Regions from separate parts of the Microbacterium sp. CCNWLW41 genome, predicted to be linked through region 2. Evidence: riboswitches for the same ligand, from Rfam matches in the RefSeq annotation. Region 2 holds a riboswitch; the other holds the start of a gene.

Region 1 (3,201 bases), on a different contig from region 2:
TGCACGGCAGCGGCGTCGTGATCGGCGCGTTGACGTTGAGCACGAGGCGTCCGAGGTTCGTCGGATGCAGGCCGTCGGCGTCCTTGGCCGGATCGATGCGCTCCAGGATCGCGTCGGTGTCGAGGTGCTTCGGCAGCGGCAGCTGCACGATGTAGCCGTGGCACTCCGGATCGGCGTTGAGCTCGTCGATCAGCGCCTCCACCTGCTCCTGCGTGGCGTCGGCCGGAAGCTCCCGCTGGATGGAGTTCATCCCGATCGCCTCGGACTCGCGGTGCTTCATCCCCACGTACAGCTGCGACGCGGGGTCGGCGCCGACGAGCACGGTCGCGATGCCCGGCGTGATGCCCTTCTCCTTCAGCGCGGCGATGCGCCCGCGCAGCTCGTCCTTGATCTCGGCCGCGGCCGCCTTGCCGTCGAGCTTCTGTGCCGTCATGTCGTGCCTCCGTCGACGGATGCCGCGCCCGCGGCATCCGAAATCCCTATCTCGATAGTGATACCAGACGAGCGCCCCCGCTGCGGCGCCCGCTTCCGCTCAATGGCGGAAGTCGGGGTACAGCGGGAACGCGGCGGTCAGGGCCGACACCCGCAGGCGCAGCTCCTCGAGGTCGGCGCCCGGCTGGAGGGCGAGGGCGATGACGTCGGCGACCTCGGTGAACTCGGCGTCGCCGAACCCGCGCGTGGCGAGCGCCGGCGTGCCGATGCGCAGACCGGACGTGACCATCGGGGGGCGGGGGTCGTTGGGAACCGCATTGCGGTTGACGGTGATGCGGATCTCGTGGAGGCGGTCCTCGGCCTGCTTGCCGTCGAGTTCGGCGTTGCGCAGGTCGACCAGCACGAGGTGCACGTCGGTGCCGCCGGAGCGCACCGTGATGCCGGCATCCTTCACGTCCTGCTGCGACAGGCGCTCGGCGATGATGCGGGCGCCGCGCAGGACGCGCTCCTGCCGCTCCTTGAACTCGGGCGTGGCCGCGAGCTTGAACGCGGTGGCCTTGGCCGCGATCACGTGCATGAGCGGGCCGCCCTGCTGGCCAGGGAAGACCGCGGTGTTGATCTTCTTGGCGATCTCGGCGTCGTTGGTGAGGATGAAACCCGAGCGCGGGCCGCCGATGGTCTTGTGCACCGTCGAGGACACGACGTGCGCGTGGGGCACGGGGTTCGGGTGCACGCCCGCCGCGACGAGGCCCGCGAAGTGCGCCATGTCGACCCACAACATGGCGCCGACCTCGTCGGCGATCGCGCGGAAGCGCGCGAAGTCCAGCTGACGGGGGTAGGCCGACCAGCCGGCGATGATCACCTTCGGCCGGTGCTCGCGCGCCAGCCGGGCGACCTCGTCCATGTCGATGGTCGAGGTCTCGGGGTCGACGCCGTACGCGACGATGTTGTACAGCCGGCCCGAGAAGTTGATCTTCATGCCGTGCGTGAGGTGGCCGCCCTGGTCGAGCGACAGACCGAGCAGCGTGTCGCCGGGGCGCGCGATCGCGTGGAGCACCGCGGCGTTCGCGGTGGCGCCCGAATGGGGCTGCACGTTGGCGAACTCGGCGCCGAAGAGCTTCTTCGCGCGGTGGATCGCAAGCTCCTCCGCGACGTCGACCTCCTCGCAGCCGCCGTAGTAGCGGCGGCCGGGATAGCCCTCGGCGTACTTGTTCGTCAGCACCGAGCCCTGAGACTGCAGGACCGACACGGGGACGAAGTTCTCGGACGCGATCATCTCGAGGAATCCGCGCTGCCGGTCCAGCTCGCGGTCGAGCACCTGGGCGATCTCGGGATCGACCTCGGCGAGCGGGGCGTTGAAGAACTGATCGGTCATGCGATCTCCTGACTCACGGCTTCCAGATAGGGGTGTCCCACATCGGCCCAGGCGTGCGGTCGAATGCCGTAGTCGGTCGCTCCCCGGTGGTGGCCCACCTCAACGCCAGTCGCGACATCCCGAGCATAACCGAAGACGAACCGCTAGGCTGATGCCCGACCGATTTGTTAGGACTCTTTACATGCATGCCGCGTCGCTTCCCGCCGTCGTCCCTGCACCGTCGTCGATCGAGGCGGGCAGCGGTGCGCCCTTCCGGCTCTCCGAGACCACCTCGCTGGCGGGGGACGCGGATGCCACGGCCGCCCTCGCCGCCATCGTCCTGGCGCGGACCGGGCTGAGCCTGGGCGCCGCCGAGGGCGCCGCCGACGTCGAGCTGCGCGTGACGCCGGGCGGCGCGCCGGAGTCCTACCGGATCGACGTGGCGGAGGCATCCGTCGTCGTCACCGGAGCCGACGCGGCCGGACTGTTCTACGGCGTGCAGACCCTCGGGCAGCTGATCGCACGCGACGGGGCGGGCTGGAGCCTGCCCGCCGTGAGCATCGACGACGCACCGCGGTTCGCCTACCGCGGGCTGATGCTCGACGTCGCCCGGCACTTCCACCCCGTCGAGGCGGTGAAGGGCTGCATCGACCGCGCCGCCTCGCTGAAGATGAACGCGCTCCACCTCCATCTGACCGACGACCAGGCGTGGCGCATCCAGCTCGACTCGCGTCCCGAGCTCGTGGAGCGTGCGAGCGCCGGCTCGGTCGGCGGCGACCCGGGCGGGTTCTACACGAAGGACGACTACCGCGACATCGTCCGGTACGCCGCGTCGCGGCACATGATCGTCGTGCCCGAGATCGACATGCCCGGTCACACCCACGCGGTCGGGCTCGCGTACCCCGAGCTGGCGGAGGAGCCGGTGGTCGGCGACCACATCCTCGAGACGCTCGCCGAGTACGGCGGCGACGCGCCCGTCGCCGGCGTGCCGTACGACGGCATGGCGGTGGGGTTCTCCTCGCTGAAGATCCACGAGGAGGCGACCTACGACTTCGTGGCCGACGTCTTCGGCGAGCTGACGGCCATGACGCCCGGGCCCTATCTCCACTTCGGGGGCGACGAATCGCTGTCGACCAGCGCCGCGGACTTCGACGAGTTCGTCACCCGCGTCAGCGCGATCATCGCCGACCTCGGCAAGACGCCGGTCGCGTGGCACGAGGCGGGCGCCGCGAAGGACATCGCGGACACGACGATCGGCCAGTACTGGGGCTTCGTGAGGCCGCAGGGCGATTCCGGCGAGAAGGCGAGGGCGTTCGTCGACAACGGCGGCGGGCTCATCCTCTCCCCCGCCGACGCGATCTACCTCGACATGAAGTACCCGTCCGGTCCCGCGCTCGGGCTGACGTGGGCCGACG
Region 2 (3,201 bases):
TCGCGGAGACGCGCGGGAAGACCAGTCGGTCCGCGTCCTCGATGGTCCGCACCGTCTCGGTCCACAGCGGCGCCTCCACCCCGAGGACACCGGTGTCGGGGATGCCGGGGACGATCGCGGTGGGCTCCCACGAGTAGGCCGTCCGCAGGTCGATGAGTCCGGCCCAGTCGAGCCCGAGGGGGAAGTCGGGGGCGTACTTCATGTCGAGATAGGTCACGTTGGACGGGGACATGATCAGCGCGCCGCCGCGCTCGACGAAGTGCGCCGCCTCCTCCGCGTGCGTCCCGCGCGGGGTGGTGTTCCCCCAGTACTGACCGACCGTGCCCTCGGCGATGCCGGCGGCGGCGCCGACCTCGTGCCAGGCGACCGGGGTCTTCCCGGTCTCCACGACGAGGGCGGTGGCCCGCTCGACGAAGTAGGCGAAGTCCTCCGCGGAGGTGCCGAGGGACTCGTCCCCGCCGATGTGCAGGTACGGGCCGGGGGTGATCTCGGCGAGCTCCGTGAGGACGTCGCGCACGAAGCCGTAGGTCCGCTCCTCGCGGATGCGGACCGAGGAGTGCCCGACTCCCCAGCCGAGGTAGGGCTCGCCCGCGACGGGCAGGGGCTGGCCGAGCCGTTCCGAGTCGGCGAGCAGGCCGTCGTTCATCACGGGGGCCTCGACGAGCTCGGGATAGGCGACGCCGATCGCGTGCGTGTGTCCGGGCAGGTCGATCTCGGGCACGACGATCATGTGACGTGCCGCGGCGTACTCGACGATCCGGCGGTAGTCGTCCTTCGTGTAGAAGCCGCCCGGGTCCCCGCCCGCCGACGTCGTGGCCGCCCGTTCGGTCAGCAGCGGCCAGGAGTCGATGTGGATCCGCCAGCCCTGATCGTCGGTGAGGTGCAGATGCAGCGCGTTGTACTTCAGGCGGACGGCCCGGTCGATGTAGCGCTCGACGTCCTCGACGCCGAAGAAGTGGCGGGCGACGTCCAGCATCACGCCGCGGTAGCCGAAGCGCGGGGAGTCCTCGATCTCGACGACCGGGACGACCCAGCCCTCGTCCGTCTCCTGCAGCAGCTGGAGCAGGGTGCGCGTCCCGAAGAAGAGGCCCGCGGCGTCGTGTCCGATGACCCGGACGCCGTCGGTCACCGACAGGACGTAACCCTCCGGTGACGACACCGCGGGGTCGATCGCGAGGACGACGTCGCCGGCGGCGCTCTCGCCGTGGCGAGGGGCGAGGTCCGTGTACGCCCGCAGGTCAGCGCGCAACAGCTCCACCGCCGCGGCGTCACCGGTGATGCGGGCGGGATCGAAGGCCACGACGCCGTCTCCTCGCTGGACGACGGACGGGTAGGGGACCAGGGGCAGCGGATCAGGCAAGACCATGAACAAAACCTACCCCGCGGCCGGTGTCGAAGCGAGTGCCAATCCCGACCGTGACGGGCGGAGGGTGCGCGGATGGCCGACGCGCCCGATCTGCACAGCCGGCGGACCGGATCTGCACATCGCCCCGATCTGCACATCGGATCCCGATGTGCACATGGATGGACGCCGGTTGGTGTGCAGATCGGCGCAACATGTGCAGATCGGGGGCGGGGCGATCGAAAGAGGCGGTCCTCCTCCGTCCGTCGGAACGGCATGTGCGGATTGTCGGCGAGAGCGGCGGCGGTCTCGGGGCGTTCCGCTATGCTCGTGAGCGTCGCGACTGGCGTCTGGGTGGGGCACCACCGGGGAGCGACCGTTACGGATTCGACCGCGCGCCTGGGCCGATGAGGTGTTCCGACACGTCCGCTCCCGCGGGCGCTCACCAACCGACCGATCCGTCATCAAAGGAGAACGCCATGACCGACTCGTCCTTCAACGCCCCCCTTTCCGAGGTCGATCCCGAGATCGCCGAGGTCCTGGACCGCGAGCTGAAGCGTCAGCAGACCTTCCTCGAGATGATCGCGTCCGAGAACTTCGTGCCCGTCTCGGTGCTGCAGTCGCAGGGCTCGGTGCTGACCAACAAGTACGCCGAGGGCTACCCGGGCCGTCGCTACTACGGCGGCTGCGAGGAGGTCGACGTCGCCGAGGAGCTCGCGATCGCCCGCGCTAAGGCACTGTTCGGCGCCGAGTTCGCCAACGTCCAGCCGCACTCGGGCGCCACCGCGAACGCGGCCGTGCTGCACGCCATCGCCCGCCCCGGCGACACCCTGCTCGGCCTCTCGCTCGACCAGGGCGGTCACCTGACCCACGGCATGAAGATCAACTTCTCGGGCCGGCTGTACGACATCGTCGCCTACGGCGTGAACCCCGAGACCTCGACCATCGACATGGACGAGGTGCGGCGCCTCGCCATCGAGCACAAGCCGAAGGTCATCATCGCCGGTTGGTCGGCCTACCCCCGCACCCTCGACTTCGCCGCGTTCCGCGCGATCGCCGACGAGGTCGGGGCCCTCCTCTGGGTCGACATGGCGCACTTCGCCGGTCTCGTCGCCGCCGGCCTGCACCCGAACCCGGTGCCGCACGCCCACGTCGTCTCGTCGACCGTGCACAAGACGATCGGCGGCCCCCGCTCGGGCTTCATCCTCACCAACGACGCCGACATCGCGAAGAAGATCAACTCGGCCGTCTTCCCCGGCCAGCAGGGTGGCCCGCTCATGCACGTGATCGCCGCCAAGGCGACCGCGTTCAAGATCGCAGGCACCCCGGAGTTCACCGAGCGCCAGGAGCGCGTGCTGCGCGGTGCGGCGATCATCGCCGACCGCCTCTCGCAGCAGGATGTGAAGGACGCCGGCATCTCCGTGCGCTCGGGGGGCACGGACGTGCACCTCGTGCTCGTCGACCTGCGCGATGCCGAGATCGACGGCAAGCAGGCCGAGGACCTGCTCCACGAGATCCACATCACCGTCAACCGCAACGCCGTGCCGAACGACCCGCGTCCGCCGATGGTCACGTCGGGCCTGCGCATCGGCACCCCGGCGCTCGCCACCCGCGGTTTCGGCGACGCCGAGTTCACCGAGGTCGCCGACGTCATCGCCCGGGCTCTGCAGCCCGGTGCCGACCTGGATGCGCTGCGAGCCCGTGTCGACGCGCTGGCATCGGCCTTCCCGCTCTACCCGGACCTGCAGCAGTGACCGCGAGGGTCCTCGACGGCAAGGCGGCGGCGGCCGCCATCAAGGCCGAGCTGACCGAGCGCGTCGCCGCGCTGAAGGCGAAGGGCGTCACCCCGGGGATCGCGA

Evidence for each region. Region 2 has a riboswitch for ZMP and ZTP ahead of glyA (serine hydroxymethyltransferase). Riboswitches for the same ligand answer to the same signal wherever they lie in the genome.
Region 1: linked by a shared signal. The riboswitch ahead of glyA (serine hydroxymethyltransferase) and the one ahead of glyA (serine hydroxymethyltransferase) in region 2 are both predicted to bind ZMP and ZTP.

The regions. Positions count from the first base shown of each region.
Region 1 is NZ_JBAOJP010000011.1:3,959-7,159, reverse strand. It holds gene V6R91_RS29950 (bifunctional methylenetetrahydrofolate dehydrogenase/methenyltetrahydrofolate cyclohydrolase) at 1-433, opposite strand, end outside; gene glyA (serine hydroxymethyltransferase) at 533-1,807, opposite strand; ZMP/ZTP riboswitch at 1,846-1,930, opposite strand; gene V6R91_RS29940 (family 20 glycosylhydrolase) at 1,989-3,201, shown strand, end outside.
Region 2 is NZ_JBAOJP010000008.1:6,722-9,922, forward strand. It holds gene V6R91_RS24695 (beta-N-acetylhexosaminidase) at 1-1,366, opposite strand, end outside; ZMP/ZTP riboswitch at 1,672-1,754, shown strand; gene glyA (serine hydroxymethyltransferase) at 1,822-3,096, shown strand; gene V6R91_RS24705 (bifunctional methylenetetrahydrofolate dehydrogenase/methenyltetrahydrofolate cyclohydrolase) at 3,093-3,201, shown strand, end outside.